DNA from 3 places in the Streptomyces sp. NPDC018610 genome. Region 1 is predicted to be linked to each of the others. Evidence: riboswitches for the same ligand, from Rfam matches in the RefSeq annotation. Region 1 holds a riboswitch; each other region holds the start of a gene.

What was found. A riboswitch is a leader RNA that binds a small molecule or an ion and turns the genes downstream of it on or off. The one in region 1 is predicted to bind cobalamin.
Region 2: another riboswitch for cobalamin. It lies ahead of metE (5-methyltetrahydropteroyltriglutamate--homocysteine S-methyltransferase); the one in region 1 lies ahead of ACH5A8_RS29670 (CbtB-domain containing protein).
Region 3: another riboswitch for cobalamin. It lies ahead of ACH5A8_RS06855 (acyl-CoA thioesterase); the one in region 1 lies ahead of ACH5A8_RS29670 (CbtB-domain containing protein).

The regions. Positions count from the first base shown of each region.
Region 1 covers NZ_JBISAL010000013.1:50,231-55,630, forward strand. The annotation lists gene ACH5A8_RS29660 (histidine phosphatase family protein) at 1-390, shown strand, start outside; gene ACH5A8_RS29665 (CbtA family protein) at 514-1,266, opposite strand; gene ACH5A8_RS29670 (CbtB-domain containing protein) at 1,288-1,509, opposite strand; cobalamin riboswitch at 1,545-1,688, opposite strand; gene ACH5A8_RS29675 (bifunctional o-acetylhomoserine/o-acetylserine sulfhydrylase) at 2,185-3,546, shown strand; gene ACH5A8_RS29680 (homoserine O-acetyltransferase) at 3,552-4,718, shown strand; gene ACH5A8_RS29685 (alpha/beta fold hydrolase) at 4,935-5,400, shown strand, end outside.
Region 2 covers NZ_JBISAL010000002.1:330,578-335,977, forward strand. The annotation lists gene aceB (malate synthase A) at 1-497, shown strand, start outside; gene ACH5A8_RS06875 (3-hydroxybutyryl-CoA dehydrogenase) at 494-1,363, shown strand; cobalamin riboswitch at 1,557-1,785, shown strand; gene metE (5-methyltetrahydropteroyltriglutamate--homocysteine S-methyltransferase) at 1,952-4,270, shown strand; partial or broken gene ACH5A8_RS06885 (citrate/2-methylcitrate synthase) at 4,359-4,531, opposite strand; gene ACH5A8_RS06890 (histidine phosphatase family protein) at 4,652-5,272, shown strand; gene ACH5A8_RS06895 (hypothetical protein) at 5,251-5,400, opposite strand, start outside.
Region 3 covers NZ_JBISAL010000002.1:323,563-328,962, forward strand. The annotation lists gene ACH5A8_RS06845 (alpha/beta fold hydrolase) at 1-240, opposite strand, end outside; gene ACH5A8_RS06850 (IS110 family transposase) at 273-1,370, opposite strand; cobalamin riboswitch at 1,936-2,163, shown strand; partial or broken gene ACH5A8_RS06855 (acyl-CoA thioesterase) at 2,285-2,614, shown strand; gene ACH5A8_RS06860 (short-chain fatty acyl-CoA regulator family protein) at 2,706-4,139, opposite strand; gene aceA (isocitrate lyase) at 4,522-5,400, shown strand, end outside.

The DNA.
Region 1 (5,400 bases):
TCGCCCGAACTGGCGGGCTCCGACATGGGCCGCTGGCGTGGCCGCACCCTGGACGAGGTGATGGCCGCCGAGCCGGAGTCGGTGGCCCGCTGGCTCGCCGACCCTGGCTGGGCGGGCCATGGCGGTGAGTCGGTCCAGGAGGTGTGCGAGCGGGCCGGAAGCTGGCTGGACGCCACGCGGGAGGCGGACGGCAGGATCCTGGCCGTGGTCGAGCCCGACCTCGTACGGGCCGCCGTCGTCCACGCCCTGGGCCTGCCCGCCGCCGTCTTCTGGCGGCTGGACGTGGTGCCGCTGACGGCCACGGAACTCAGCGGACGGGCCGGGCGGTGGAACCTGCGCCTCGGGCGGCCGCTGGACGGACCGGGGTCATCGGCCACCAACAGCCGTTGAGGGCGACACAGTTCAGGATGTCACGACCGGTGACGGAGCAGCGGGGACGGTGTCCGGTCTCGACGGGAAAGCCCGCGACAGCCCCCGGATGGTTCCGAAGGGCCGTCGCGTGTCCCGATATCGTCAGTTCGGGGCGGAAACCGTACGCCCGGACGCGGCCGTCGCGGGCTTGGGATCGAGCTGCCGTTCGGCCAACTCGCCGAAGAGCAGGCCGAATCCGCCCCACAGCACGGTCTGGACGGCCAGTGCGGACAGGCGGAACCGCCACAGCAGCGCGGCGGGGAAGTCCTGCGGCACCTCGTTGATGACCGGCAGGAACTCGTACGCCGACCCGATCACGACGGCGAACGCGGCCACCGCGACGACCGTCGCCCACCAGTTGCCCAGGACCGGCGCCAGGCGCTTGCCCAGGATGACGGCGGCGACGGCGAGCAGCACACTGAGCACCATCATCAGGAAGTACAGCGTGGTCCGCTTGCCGATGGTGTCGGGTTCGCCGACCGACGGCGGGTTGGCCGGGTACTTGAGGAACGGCACGACGTACACGGCGAGCAGCGCGCAGCCGGACAGCAGCAGCGCGGTCGCCCGCGGGCCGAAGCGGCCGACTCGGCCCATGGCGAAGCAGTAGGCGAGCGCGGCGATGCCGCCGAAGGCGACCCCGTAGACCAGGACGCCGGTGGCGAGGCCGGCGGTGGACTGCAGGGAGCGGGAGACGACCTCCATCTCGTGCTCGTGGGAGTGCGCGTCCTCGAAGCCGATCGCCTTGTCGACGCTCGGTTCACCGAGGAGGTAGGCGACGACGAGGGCGAGCACGCCGGCGGCCAGGCCGGCGAGCATGCCCCGCACGAGGAGATTCCTTACCGTTGCGGAGTTCATGGATGCGCGGCGTCCCTCGCGTCAGTGGCAGGGGAAGCCGAGCAGGTGGCGGGCGTCGTGGACCCACTCGTGGACGTCCGTGCCGCTGAACACGGAGGTGGCGCCCTGCTCGGCGCCGACGAAGTACAGCAGGACCAGCATCAGGATGCCGAAGAAGACCGCCCAGGGAGCTATCGCCTTCAGCGGCAGCTTCGCGGGGATGGCGGGAGTGGTGGCTGTCGGCTGGGCGACGGTCTGCGCCATGGCAGAACCTCCTCCGGGAATTCGCGTCCCATGTCGGTGGTGCACTGGACGACGGCCACGGGTCTGACTCGCGTGACACCCTGTCGGGGCGTCACGCATACAGTGGCGCGACCGTGCCGGATTCCCACCGGCTTCCGTCTCGCCGTCGTCGATATCGGACCGACCTTACCGCGCGCAGCGGACACGGCCAAGACCGCGTCCACCTGGGAAGATCCCACCGCACAGTGGACGGACCGGGCAATGACCGGGCGATGACCGGGCAACGGACCGCGCAGTGGGACGTCCGGTGGTTCGAGCCGTTTCGCGCGCCGGGTCGCTGCCTCTGTGCGCCCCACCCCGTTGCGGCGAAACGACCACCGTTCCCTGGTGTGGCGGCGGTCCGCTGTGGTTGTCTGGGGCCATGACCGTGCTCGTGACCCGCCGCCACGTCGACTACGTGCGTGTCACCACCACGGGTTGTCGCGCCGTGAGCTGAGCCCGTCCCGTTCCTCCGGCCCCTCCGGCCTGTCTTCTCCCACCGCGCACCGCTCACCGCGGCACGTCGAACGCACCCCGATCCGGGCGTCGTTCGCGGCCCCGCGCGGTGTCTCCGTGTTTCCCGTCCCCGCGCCGCGGGCGCCCTCGCCCGCCGCGAGCAGTCCTGTCCTCCGCCCTCCGCACCAGGGAGCAGCCACCATGAGCCAGCCCGTCGACTCCGTCACCGCCGGCCACACCCCCGAGGAAGTGCCTCCCGGCCCCGACACCTCCGCGTGGTCCTTCGAGACCAGGCAGATCCACGCGGGCGCCGCACCCGACCCGGCGACCGGCGCCCGGGCGACGCCCATCTACCAGACGACGTCGTTCGTCTTCCGCGACACCCGGCACGCCGCCGACCTGTTCTCGCTGGCGGAGCCCGGCAACATCTACACCCGCATCCACAATCCCACCCAGGACGTCTTCGAGCAGCGCGTCGCCGCCCTGGAGGGCGGCGTCGCGGCCGTGGCGCTCGCCTCCGGGCAGGCCGCGGAGACCCTGGCGATCCTGACGCTCGCGAGCGCCGGTGACCACATCGTCTCCAGTTCGTCGCTGTACGGCGGCACCTACAACCTGTTCCGGCACACGCTGCCGAAGCTGGGCGTCGAGGTGTCGTTCGTGGACGACGCGGACGACGTCGAGGCCTGGCGGGCGGCGGTCCGGCCGAACACCAAGGCGCTGTTCGCCGAGACCCTGGGCAATCCGCGCGGCGACGTGCTCGACGTGCGGGCGGTCGCGGACGTCGCGCACGCGGCCGGGCTGCCGCTGATCGTGGACAACACCCTCCCGACCCCCTATCTGCTGCGTCCCCTGGAGCACGGGGCGGACATCGTCGTCCACTCGGCGACCAAGTTCCTCGGCGGGCACGGCACGGCGATCGCGGGCGTGGTCGTCGACGGCGGGAGCTTCGACTTCGGGGCGCACGCCGACCGGTTCCCGGACTTCACCGAGCCCGACCCCAGCTACCACGGGCTGCGCTACTGGCCCGCGCTCGGCCCGGGCGCCTACGCCGTCAAGCTGCGGGTGCAGTTGCTGCGCGACCTCGGTCCGGCCCTCTCCCCGCACTCCGCCTTCCTGCTCCTGCAGGGCGTGGAGACGCTGAGCCTGCGCCTGGAACGCCACTCGGCCAACGCCCTGGCCCTGGCCGAGTGGCTGGAGCGGCGCGACGAGGTCGCCGCCGTGCACTATCCGGGGCTGAAGTCCAGCAAGTGGTACGAGGCGGGACGGAAGTACCTGCCCCGGGGCGCGGGCGCGCTGGTCTCCTTCGAGCTGCGCGACGGCGTCGAGGCCGGCAAGCGGTTCGTGGACGTGGTCGAGCTGTTCAGCCACCTCGCCAACATCGGCGACGTGCGCAGCCTGATCATCCACCCGGCGTCCACGACGCACAGCCAGCTCGACGAGGCCCAGTTGGCGGCCACCGGCGCCTCCCCGGGACTGGTGCGCCTGTCGGTCGGGATCGAGAACCTCGCCGACCTCAAGGCCGACCTGGAGGCGGGGTTCCGCGCGGCGAAGGGCGCGTCCTGAGCACCGTGCCGACGCCCTTCGGGGTCCCCCTCCCGCCGGCCTCCGGGGCCTGGCGGGAGGGGGACCCGCCCGGGCGTCGCCGGTGGCACGCGCGGGACGAGCCGCTGCCCCTGGAGGCCGGCGGTGAACTCCCGGGCGTGCGGCTCGCGTACGAGACGTGGGGGCGGCTCGCGCCCGACCGTTCCAACGCGGTGCTCGTGCTGCACGCGCTGACCGGCGACAGCCACGTCGCCGGTCCCGCCGGTCCCGGCCACCCCTCCCCCGGCTGGTGGGACGGGCTCGTCGGCGCGGGGCGCGCCCTCGACACGGACCGCTGGTTCGTCGTGGCCCCGAACGTGCTCGGCGGCTGCCAGGGCAGCACCGGGCCGTCGTCGCTCGCGCCGGACGGACACCGCTGGGGCGGGCGCTTCCCGTTCCTGACACAGCGTGATCAGGTGGCCGCCGAGGCGGACCTGGCGGACGCGCTCGGCATCGACCGATGGGCGTTGGTGGTGGGCGGGTCGATGGGCGGGATGCGGGCGCTGGAGTGGGCCGTGACGCACCCCGGGCGGACCGGGGCACTGCTGCTGCTCGCCACGGCGGCCGCGGCGAGCGCGGAACAGATCGCCTGGGCGAGCATCCAGCTCCACGCGGTGCGCGGCGACCCGCACTGGCGCGGCGGCGACTACCACGACGCGGGCCCCGGCCTGGGCCCGCACGCGGGACTGGGCCTGGCCCGCCGCCTCGCCCATGTCACCTATCGCAGCGAACCGGAGCTGCGGAGCCGTTTCGGCCGTGCGCCGCAGGGCACGGAGGATCCCTGGCGCGGCGGCCGCTACCAGGTCGAGTCCTATCTCGACCACCATGCCGCCAAGCTCGTGCGCCGCTTCGACGCGGGCAGCTACGTCACGCTGACGGAGGCCATGAACAGTCACGACATCGGTCGCGGCCGGGGCGGCGTACGGGCCGCCCTCTCGCGCGTGACGGCCCCCGCTCTCGTCGCCGCGGTCGACTCGGACCGCCTCTACCCGCCCCACCAGCAGGCGGAGTTGGCGGCGGGCATGCCGACGGCGGATCAGGTCCGGGTGATCCACTCCCCTCACGGGCACGACGGCTTCCTCATCGAGGAGGGACAAGTCGCCGCGCTGGTGGGCGAACTCGCCGGGCGGACCGGGGCGACGGTGGCCTCCTGACGGAGGGTCCGTCGAGGGTCCCGGCCCTCGGCGCCCCGGCGCCTGACCGCTTGTGGACCGGTCGCGCCGACGGGCCGCCGCACCCGAGCGGGGGTGGCCTGGCGCGGACACCCGGAGCCCCGGCGAAGGCACCCGGGAAGCCGGTGCCCGTCGCGGGCGAGCCACCGCCCTCGCCGGGCGCCGGCGCGTACGCTCGGGTCCATGGTCGAGCATCGCATGGTCAACGTGAACGGCGTCCGGCTGCACATCGCCGAACAGGGCGAAGGCCCCCTGGTCGTGCTCCTGCACGGCTTTCCCGAGTCCTGGCGTTCCTGGCGCCACCAGTTCGGCCCCCTGGCGGACGCCGGGTTCCGGGTGGTCGCCCCGGACCAGCGGGGTTACGGGCGCAGCGACCGTCCGGACGCCGTCGACGCGTACACCATCCTGCATCTGGTCGGTGACGTCGTCGGTCTGATCCGCGCCCTGGGCGAGGAGCGGGCGTACGTCGTGGGGCACGACTGGGGGGCGCCCGTCGCCTGGCACACCGCGCTGATGCGTCCGGACCTGGTCCTCGGGGTGGCCGGGCTGAGCGTGCCGCCCCCGTTCCGGGGGAAGGAGCCTCCGCTGGCCGCCATGGACAAGGCGTTCGGCGGGCGCTTCTACTGGAACTACTTCGACCGGCCCGGTGTCGCCGACGCCGAGT
Region 2 (5,400 bases), on a different contig from region 1:
CCGCCCACCCCGGCCTCGTCCCCGTCTGCCGCGAGGTCTTCGACGACGTCCTCGGCGAACGCCCCCACCAGATCGACCGGACGCGGGACGACGTGGACGTGACGGCGGCCGACCTGCTCTCCGTGCGCCGCATCAGCAACCCCCCGACCACCGAGGGCGTCCGCACGAACATCGCCGTCGCGCTGCGCTACTTCGCCGCCTGGCTGCGCGGCCAGGGCGCCGTCGCCCTGTACGGGCTCATGGAGGACGCGGCCACCGCCGAGATCGCCCGCGTGCAGATCTGGCAGTGGCTGCGACACCGCGTGATCGACCGGGAGACGGTCCTCGCACTGCTCGACGACGAGATCGCCTCGCTCGGCGCCGAGTATCCCTGGGCTGATGTCCAGGACGTCCGCGCGCTCTTCGAACGGACTGCTCTGGCGGGCGAACTGCCTCTCTTCTTCACCCCTGACGCCTACACCCGGCACCTCGTGCGCCGGACGGGGGCTGGAGCATGAGCGGGGACATCCGGCGCGCCGGCGTCGTGGGTGGCGGTCAGATGGGCGCCGGTATCGCCGAGGTGTGCGCACGGGCCGGGCTCGACACCGTGGTGTGCGAGGTGGACGCGGTCGCGGCCCGAGCCGCACGGGACCGGGTGGCGGCCTCGCTGGACCGCGCCGTAGGGCGGGGCAAGCTGGAGCAGGCTGCCGCGCAGGACGCCCTCACCCGGCTCGTCTTCACCGGCGATCTGGAGGACCTGGCCGACCGGCAGCTCGTCGTCGAAGCCGTCGTGGAGAACGCGGACGCCAAGACGGAGGTGTTCGCCGCTCTCGACAAGATCATCGAGGACCCTGCCGCCGTTCTCGCCACCAACACGTCCTCCCTCCCGATCATGCGGCTCGGCATGGCCACGAGCCGCGCGGACCGGGTCGTGGGACTGCACTTCTTCAACCCTGTCCCCGTGCTGCCACTGGTGGAGGTGGTGACATCGCTGCATACATCGGCCGACACGACCGCCATCGTCGAGGACTTCGCGGCCCGCGTGCTCGGCAAGTCCGTCATCCGTTCCCGGGACCGGGCCGGGTTCGTCGTCAACGCGCTGCTCATCCCCTATCTCTTGTCGGCGATCCGCATGGCGGAGTCCGGCTTCGCCACTGCCGCCGACATCGACACCGGCATGGAGCTGGGCTGCGCTCACCCGATGGGCCCGCTGAGGCTGGCGGACCTGATCGGCCTGGACACCGTCGCCTTGATCGCCGAGTCGCTGTACGCCGAGTTCCGGGAGCCGCTCTACGCGCCTCCGCCGCTGCTCCAACGGATGGTGGAGGCGGGACTGCTCGGCAGGAAGACCGGCCGGGGGTTCCACTGCTACAACCGGGTCTGAGGGCCTCCTACGACGCGGGGGCTGAGGAGCTCGTGCCGCCACAGGTGTGAGGGTCCCCGCGCGGAGTGACAGGGGAAGGGCGGGAAGCGCGTGTGCAGCAGGCTTCCCGCCCTGTGGACCGTACGGCGCGATGTGGGCCGCCTCACCGTCCAGATGACGGACGTGCTGCTCTCTTCTCTGACGGTGACCCCGTAGGCTGGCCGGTGCAGCTGGTTCGCCCCGTCCGCCAGGCGGGATGCGTCGTAAGAGGGAACCCGGTGGGAATCCGGGACTGCCCCGCAGCGGTGAGCGGGAACGACCGCCGTCATACGCACTGGGCCCGGCAGGGCTTGGGAAGCGACGGCCAGTAGGTGTCTCGTACGACTTCGTACGACGAGACGCGCCCGCGAGTCCGAAGACCTGCCAACTGCCCGTGTGCGAACCACTCGTGCGCGGACATCCCGGTGACCTCGAGGGCGGGTCGGCGACCGTACCAGGCGGAGGACCGCGCTGTGCCGCGCGGGCTCGTACCCGTCCGGTTCCGTCACCCCTTCGCGCTCTCGTCCCGTCCCCGGGATCTCAGGGATTCATCTCGCGAAGGAGATCTCCGTGACCACCAAGCCCGCAGCCGCGGCAGCACGCGCCACCGTGTACGGCTACCCCCGCCAGGGACAGAGCCGGGAACTGAAGAAGGCGATCGAGGGCTACTGGAAGGGCCGCATCACCGCCGACGCCCTCCACGCCACCGCCGCCGACCTGCGCCGTACGAACTGGCAGCAGCTCGCCGAGGCCGGCATCGACGAGGTGCCCACGGGCGACTTCTCGTACTACGACCATGTCCTGGACACCACCGTCATGGTCGGCGCCATCCCCGCCCGCCACCGGGAGGCCGTGGACGCCGATCCGCTCGGCGGGTACTTCGCGATGGCCCGCGGCACCCAGGACGTCGCGCCGCTGGAGATGACCAAGTGGTTCGACACCAACTACCACTACCTGGTACCAGAACTGGGTCCGGACACGGTCTTCGCCGCCGACGCGGCCAAGCAGGTCGCCGAGCTGAAGGAGGCCCTGACCCTGGGCCTCACCGCCCGACCCGTGCTGGTGGGCCCGGTCACCTACCTCCTGCTGGCCAAGCCCGCACCCGGTGCCCCGAGCGACTTCGAGCCGCTCACCCTGCTGGACCGCCTGCTGCCGGTGTACGCCGAAGTCCTCGCCGACCTGCGGGCCGCGGGCGCGGAGTGGGTCCAGCTGGACGAGCCCGCCCTCGTCCAGGACCGCACACCGGCCGAACTCAACGCAGTCACCCGCGCCTACCGCGACCTCGGCGCCCTCACCGACCGGCCCAAGCTCCTCGTAGCGTCCTACTTCGACCGGCTCGGCGAGGCCCTCCCGGTACTCGCCAAAGCCCCGGTCGAGGGCCTGGCCCTGGACTTCACCGAGGCCGCCTCCGCCAACCTGGACGACCTCGCCGCCGTCGGCGGCCTGCCCGGCAAACGCCTGGTCGCCGGAGTCGTCAACGGCCGCAACATCTGGGCCAACGACCTGGCCAGGTCCCTCTCCACCCTGGGCACCCTGCTCGGACTGGCGGACCGCGTCGACGTGGCCGCCTCCTGCTCCCTGCTGCACGTCCCGCTCGACGCCACCGCGGAACGGGACATCGAGCCGCAGATCCTGCGCTGGCTCGCCTTCGCCCGGCAGAAGACGCGCGAGGTCGTCACCCTCGCCAAGGGCCTCGCCCAGGGCACCGACACGATCACCGCCGAACTGGCCGCCAACCGTGCCGACCTCGCCTCCCGGGCAGGCTCGCGCATCACCCACGACCCGGCCGTGCGCTCCCGCGCCGCCGCGGTCACCGACGCCGACGCCCGCCGCTCCCAGCCCTACGCCGAACGCTGCGCGGCCCAGCGCGCCCACCTCCGCCTGCCCCTCCTGCCGACCACGACCATCGGGTCCTTCCCGCAGACCGGCGAACTGCGCGCGGCACGCGCCGACCTGCGCGCCGGCCGCATCGACACGGTCGGCTACGAGGAACGGATCAAGGCGGAGATCGAGGAGGTGATCACCTTCCAGGAGAAGACCGGCCTGGACGTCCTGGTGCACGGCGAGGCCGAGCGCAACGACATGGTCCAGTACTTCGCCGAGCAGCTCACCGGCTACCTCGCCACCCAGCACGGCTGGGTCCAGTCCTACGGCACCCGCTACGTCCGCCCGCCGATCCTGGCCGGTGACATCTCCCGCCCCGAGCCGATGACCGTCCGCTGGACGACGTACGCCCAGTCCCTCACCGACCGGCCGGTCAAGGGCATGCTCACCGGCCCGGTCACCATGCTCGCCTGGTCCTTCGTCCGCGACGACCAGCCCCTCGCCGACACCGCCCGCCAGGTCGCCCTCGCCCTGCGCGACGAAGTCAATGACCTGGAGGCGGATGGGACATCGGTGATCCAGGTGGATGAACCCGCACTACGTGAGACCCTCCCCCTGCGCGCCGCCGACCGGGCCGAGTACCTGGACTGGGCGACCGAAGCCTTCCGCCTCACCACCAGTGGGGTCCGCCCGGACACCCAGATCCACACCCACATGTGCTACGCCGAGTTCGGCGACATCGTCCAAGCGATCGACGACCTCGACGCCGACGTCATCAGCCTGGAGGCCGCCCGCTCCCACATGCAGGTCGCCCGCGAACTCGCCGCCCACAACTACCCCCGCGAGGCCGGCCCCGGTGTGTACGACATCCACTCGCCTCGCGTGCCGAGCCCCGAGGAGGTGGCGGACCTGCTGCGCACCGGTCTTCAGGCCATCCCCGCCGAACGGCTCTGGGTCAACCCCGACTGCGGTCTGAAGACCCGCGCCTGGCCCGAGACCCGCGCCTCCCTGGAGAACCTGGTCGCCGCCGCCCGCACCGTCCGCGCCGAACTATCTGCCTCGTAACCTGACCGGACACGGAACGAGGCCGGGGCGCCACGAGCGCCCCGGCCCTGCGCTCTCCGCCGGACAGCGCGCCGGCAGCCATGTATCCCTACTCGGCCGTCGGCACCGCCCGCTGGCCCGGTCCCGCGCGGGCGGATCAGAGCGTCGCGGGCGAGTTTGTTCGGTGATGTGGGCAGTCCAGCCGGTCACGCGGCTCATCACGAAGATCAGGGCATCCCGCATGATGGGCACGCGGGAGTCACCGTGGTTGTAGACGCGGTGTGGTACCGAGAGGGTTTATCAGGCCGTCCAGCAGGCGGTGCACAAGACGACCGTGACCCGGCCGTCCCGCAAAGCGGTGGGCACCCACGCCCCCATGACACCGACAGCAGGAGCAGCCCCGTGACCAGTCGCGTCACCTTCGTCTCACCGGCCACGAGCCCATCACTGCGAAGGGCCCGGTTCTACGACGGCGACTCGATCGATGACACCGGCACGGCTCGCGCCCGTGCGGGCGCCGGGTCACTGTCCGTGCCCGCGCACGTGCTCGTGTCCCCGAGTGCGCGCTGTCGGCAGACGGCGAGCGCGCTCGGCCTCGACGGCGGAGAGACGCCGGAGCTGGCCGGGCTGGACGTGGGCCGCTGGCGAGGCCGCACGCTGGAGGCGGTGGCGGCTGCCGAGCCGGAAGCCGTGGCCCACTGGCTCACGGACCCGTGCAGCGCACCGCACGGGGGTGAGTCCGTACAGGTCCTGTGCGAGAGGGTCTCACGGTGGCTGGAGGGAGCGGGGGCTTTCGAGGGTCGTGTGCTCGCTGTGGTCGAGCCGGAGGTGGTGCGGGCGGCGATCACACAGGCGTTGGACCTACCCGCCACTGTTTTCTGGCGCCTCGATGTGCCACCGCTCACGGTGACCGAACTCAGCGGCCGAGCCGGGCGCTGGAATCTGCGGCTCGGACGCCCCCTGGGCGTGCCGGACGTCGACTGGGACTCAACTACCGGCGCTCAGGGCTCTAGGGCCCGGTGACGGCGCAGCAGCGACGCCAACTCGCACCGCAGGCAGGCACCAGCAGCATTCGTCCGGGTGGCCGGGCTTTCGGGGCAGGTCGTCGACGATGTGCGGACCTGCCCGCTGCAGCCCTCCCCCTGTGCGGC
Region 3 (5,400 bases), on a different contig from region 1:
CCCGTCGAGGGTGGCCAGCAGCCGGGCGGTCAGGTCGGTCACCGAGCCGGCCGGATGCGCGGGCGCGCCGCCGTGGCCCGGCAGGTCGAACCGGAAGACCCGCCACTGCTGTGTCAGCTCGGGGACCTGCCGGTCCCACATGTGCCATGTGGTACCCAGTGAGGGACCCAGGATCAGGACCGGAGCGTCTTCTGGCCCGTCAAAGCGGTATTGCAGGGTGTTCGGGGGTGTCTCACTCACGCCCCAGACCCTCTCACGTCTCACGGACGCCCCTATAACGCAGGGGTGCGGGAAACCGGTCTGACCAGGTTGAAGACCTCGCGGGCTGCGTATCGCTTGAGGCATCGGATGATCTCGCGTCGAGTCTTGCCTTCCTGCGTGCGGCGTTCGTAGTACGCCTGGGTGCGCGGGTCGTGGCGCAGCCGGGTGAAGACGATGCGGTGCAGGGCGGCATTGGCCTGGCGGTCGCCACCATGGTTGAGCCGGCGCGTGCTCCGGCGGCCAGAGGAGTACTCGATTGGGCTGACTCCGCAAAGGGCAGCAAAGGATGCCTCAGTGTTCAGCCGCTCGGGATTGTCCCCCATGGTGATCAGGAGAGTGACGGCGCTGTCCGGACCGATGCCCACCGGTTCGAGCAGCTGTGGGGCGTGGCGTTCGACGAGCCGGGTCAGGCGCTGGTTCAGCTCATTGATCTGTCCGGTGAGCTGTTCGATGCGCTCGGCGAGCATGCGCAGCGTCAGGTGGGTGGCCTGGGCCACCGCGTCCTCGTCTCCCCCGTCATCGGGTGGGCTGAGGGTCGCGCAGGTGCGGAACAGCTCGGCGTTGCCCAAGCTCGACAACCGTTCCCGCAGGGCGGGGTCGGCGATGACCAGGACGGCCTTGAGCTGGTTGATCGCCTGGGTGCGGGCCTTGACCGCGGAGTCCTTGGCGAGCTTGTACATCCGGGCGCTGTGCACCGGACCGTCACCGGACTTGGCCCGGGCCCGGGCGCGACCGCTGAGCACGGCCCGCGCGGCGGCCTGCGCATCGAGCGGGTCTGACTTTCCCAACTGCCGGCGGGCCGAGCGGTCGGGCCGGTTCACCTCATATACCTCGACCTGCTGCGCTAGCAGGTAGCGGGACAGGCCCGCGCCGAAGGTGCCGGTGCCCTCGACGCCGGCCCGGCGCACCGTCCCCCGCTTGCGGGCCCAGACAAGAAGCTGCCGATAGCCGACTGTCGTTGCCGGAAAGGACTCGGTTCCCAAGATCTTCCCGAGCGGGGAGATCACGGCGGCGACGTGAACCTCGCCGTGCGTGTCCACGCCCAGCACGACTTCTCTCCGCACGAGAGGATCCGTACTGGAGGAGGTGCTGCGCTGTCTGGTCGTCATGGTGGTTCGCCTTCCGGTGGTGACGTGGTGGGTGGATGACACCGGCCCGCTAGGAGCGGTCTGAACCGTGATGGCGCCGGAACTCGGCAAGGCCCCTATTGGGACACGTCCTGGGGCTCGGTACCTGCAGGTGCCATCCCGCAACGACAGTCGACACGCCTGTGACTGGACACTTCGGTCATAGATCTCATGAGTCAGACCCCCGTCCGAGACAGCACTGTGCAACCGTCCCATCGATTCCGGGACAACGGCCTGACCCGACCACAGCCGGATGACCTCGTCGGAACAGGTACTCAACCTGCCCTGGAAGAGCCGACGAGAAGTCAACTCTTCGTCAGCTCCTGACCGGCATCGGCGGACGGCCTGTGACCCGTCGTACCGGAGGTCCTGCCTCCACCATGGCACGAACCGACCTTTCATCAGGTGGATGCCCTACACGGTCCTCGCCCTTGACGTGCGAGCACCGGTGGAAACTCCCCTGTTCGATGTGCGGCGGAATCGCGCCGAGGTGTCTGGCGGGCAGGAAACTGGAGGCGCCCGGGATCGGCACCACGAGCGCGGCCCGTAAGCTGGCCGTGCAGCTGGTTCGCCCCGTCCGCCAGGCGGGATGCGTCGCAAGAGGGAACCCGGCGGGAATCCGGGACTGCCCCGCAGCGGTGAGCGGGAACGACCGCCGTCATACGCACTGGGCCCGAGGAGGGCCTGGGAAGCGACGGTCAGTAGGAGTCCTCCTCGGTGAACGACGAGGACGCGCCCGCGAGTCCGAAGACCTGCCAACTGCCCGCGCCCCTATGTGTGCGCGGTTACACCCCTGCCGCGACTCGCGAAGGAGAGTTGACGTGGCCGACCGGAACGCCACCCTGCCCACCCCCACGAAGCCCCCGGCCGACTCCCGGGTGACGCTCGCGCACATCATGAGCGAGCACGACACCAACCTGTACGGCACCATTCACGGTGGCGTGGTGATGAAGCTGATCGACGACGCGGCGGCGGCTGCCGCCGGGCGGCACGCCGACGGGCCGGCGGTGACCGTGTCCGTCGACCGGATGACCTTCTTGGCCCCGGTGCGCGCCGGCGACCTGCTCACGGTGCACGCCGAGCTGGAACGTGCGGGGAGGACATCCATGACGGTCGGGGTCAGGGTGACCGCCGAGCGGTGGAACGCCGCCGGTCCCGGCACCGAGGTCGCCACCGGGCGGCTCACGTTCGTCGCCATCGATGCCGACGGCAAGCCCCGTCGCGTGTCGGCCCTGGCGGAGGCTGGAGCCGGGTGAGGGCCCACACCCGCCGTTTCCGCGCACAGCGGTTGCGGGGAGTCGTTCTCCGACGCCGGCCCTACGCCCGGCCCGCCTCGCGGTCCGATGGGGCGTCGGGGCCGGTCACCGGGTAGGGGACGAAGGTGCTGCTGTCGGGGTCGATCCGCAGGGCACGTCCGAGCGGCGGTGCGGCGCGTTGGGGGCATCCGAGGCGCTCGCAGACCCGGCAGCCCATGCCGATGGACGTGGCGGCCGAGGCGTTGTCGAGGTCGAGGCCGTCGGAGTACACGAGGCGATGGGCGTGGCGGATCTCGCAGCCCAGGCCGATGGCGTACGTCTTGCCGGGCTCGCCCCACCCGCCGCGGTGCCGGGTGATAGCTCGGGCCGTCCAGAGGTACCGCTGGCCGTCGGGCATCTCGGCGATTTGAACGTGGATGCGGCCGGGGGCGGCGAACGACTCGTAGACGTTCCACAGTGGGCAGGTGCCGCCGGCCCGTGAGAAGTGGAACGCGGTCGCAGACTGGCGTTTGGACATGTTGCCGGCCCGGTCGACCCGGACGAAGGAGAAGGGCACGCCGCGCAGGCGGGGGCGCTGAAGGGTGCTCAGGCGGTGGCAGACGGTCTCGTAGCCGAGGCCGTAGCGGTCGGTGAGGCGCTCGATGTCGTAGCGGAACTCCTCGGCCGCCGTGTGGAAGGCGGTGTACGGAAGAATCAGCGCGGCGGCGAAGTAGTTGGCGATGCCGATGCGGGCCAGCGCGTGGGCGGGTGAACCGGGTTCGAAGTCCTCCTCAGCCAGCCTGCCCAGGCCCTCGTCGTACTCCAGCAGGGCGAGCTGCGTCGCCATGCGGAAGGCACGCTGGCCGGGCCGCAGGCGCGGGGACAGGTGGAGGGTGCGAGTCCGCCGGTCGTAGCGGTGCAGCCGTTCGCCCGGCTCCGCGGCCAGGTGAACGCCATGAGATCGGGCGAGCCTGGCCGTGAGGGCCCCGATCACCTCGCCGGGCCGTACTCCGATCTCGTCGGCCAGGTGCTCGGCGGCGAGGTCGGTGTCGTGGAGATAGTTCTGGCGACGGTAGAAGAAGTCCCGGATCTCCTCGTGCGGCGACGGCGCGGTGCCCCGGTCTCCGTCCCGGCCGTCCGTCACTCCGGCCAGCCGCTCGGACAGGAGCTGGTTGCGGCGGCCCAGTTCGACCAGAACCTGGGCGACCGCGGGCATCCGGGACGCCAGGTCGGCCAGATCGGACTGGGTGACCCTGGCGGCGGTGATCTCTCCCGTCAGCGCCTCGCGCAGGTCGGCCACGAGGCGGGTCGTGTCGCGGGCCGAGAAGAACCCGGGGTCGACGCCGTAGGTCTCGGTCAGCCTGAGCAGGACCGGCACGGTGAGCGGACGGGAGTCGTGCTCCATCTGGTTCAGATAGCTGGGGGAAAGGCCCAGAGAACGGGCGAACTCCGCTTGACTCATTCCGCGTTCCTCACGCAGTCTCCGCAACCGCGCCCCCGCGTAGGTCTTGCTCACCGCCCGTTCCTCCCTGCCGGGGATTTGGTTTGGTGATGGTACGGGATCAACCAGTGGTAGGAGCATTCGCAGACTTGGCAGAACGCTGCCCGAAGATTCGCAGAAGTTGGCTACTGTCCAAGCTTGATGGCACTGAGTGCCAGTGTCAGAGTCATAGTGCGGCCCGCCGGACCCGGCAGACGCCTCTCGGGACCGGGGCACGATTCACTGCCCTGACGTCGGAGCCCTGGGATCCGCGACGTCTGCGCCCGGCAGCATTGCTCACCTTCGTCTCCCGGGATGACGGCGGGCCGCATCACAGCGATTCGACACGCAGTGCCACACCCGTCGTTCAGGACAGGCGGAATTGGCAATCTGCACAGACCGAGAGACGGTGACCGTCATGGCAGAAGCGAGGACGCAGACAGCCGAGGAACTGGCCCGACGCTGGGCCACCGACCCCCGGTGGCAGGGCATCGAGCGCACCTACAGCGCCGAGGACGTCGTCCGGCTCTCCGGCAGCGTCCGCGAGGAGCACACCCTGGCCCGGCGCGGCGCCGAGCGACTGTGGCGCCAGTTGCACGAGCAGGACTACATCCACGCTCTCGGCGCGCTCACCGGCGGCCAGGCCGTCCAGCAGGTGAAGGCCGGTCTGCAGGCCATCTACCTGTCCGGCTGGCAGGTCGCGGCCGACGCCAACCAGGCCGGCCACACCTACCCCGACCAGAGCCTCTACCCCGCCAACTCCGTGCCGCAGGTGGTGCGTCGGATCAACAATGCGCTCCTGCGCGCCGACCAGATCGCCACCGCCGAGGACGGCGGCGACACCACGGACTGGCTGGCACCGATCGTCGCCGACGCGGAGGCCGGCTTCGGCGGTCCGCTGAACGCCTTCGAGCTGACCAAGGCGATGATCGCGGCGGGTGCGGCCGGCATCCACTACGAGGACCAGCTCGCCTCGGAGAAGAAGTGCGGCCACCTCGGCGGCAAGGTCCTGGTGCCGACCTCCCAGCACATCCGCACCCTGAACGCGGCCCGGCTCGCCGCCGACATCGCCGACGTGCCCACGGTCGTCATCGCCCGCACCGACGCGCTCGCCGCCAACCTGCTCACCACCGACGTCGACGAGCGCGACGCCGAGTTCGTCACCGGCGAGCGCACCGCCGAGGGCTTCTACCGCGTCCGCAACGGCATGGCGCCCGTGATCGCGCGCGGCCTGGCCTACGCCCCGTACGCCGACCTGATCTGGGTCGAGACCGGCACCCCTGACCTGGACCAGGCC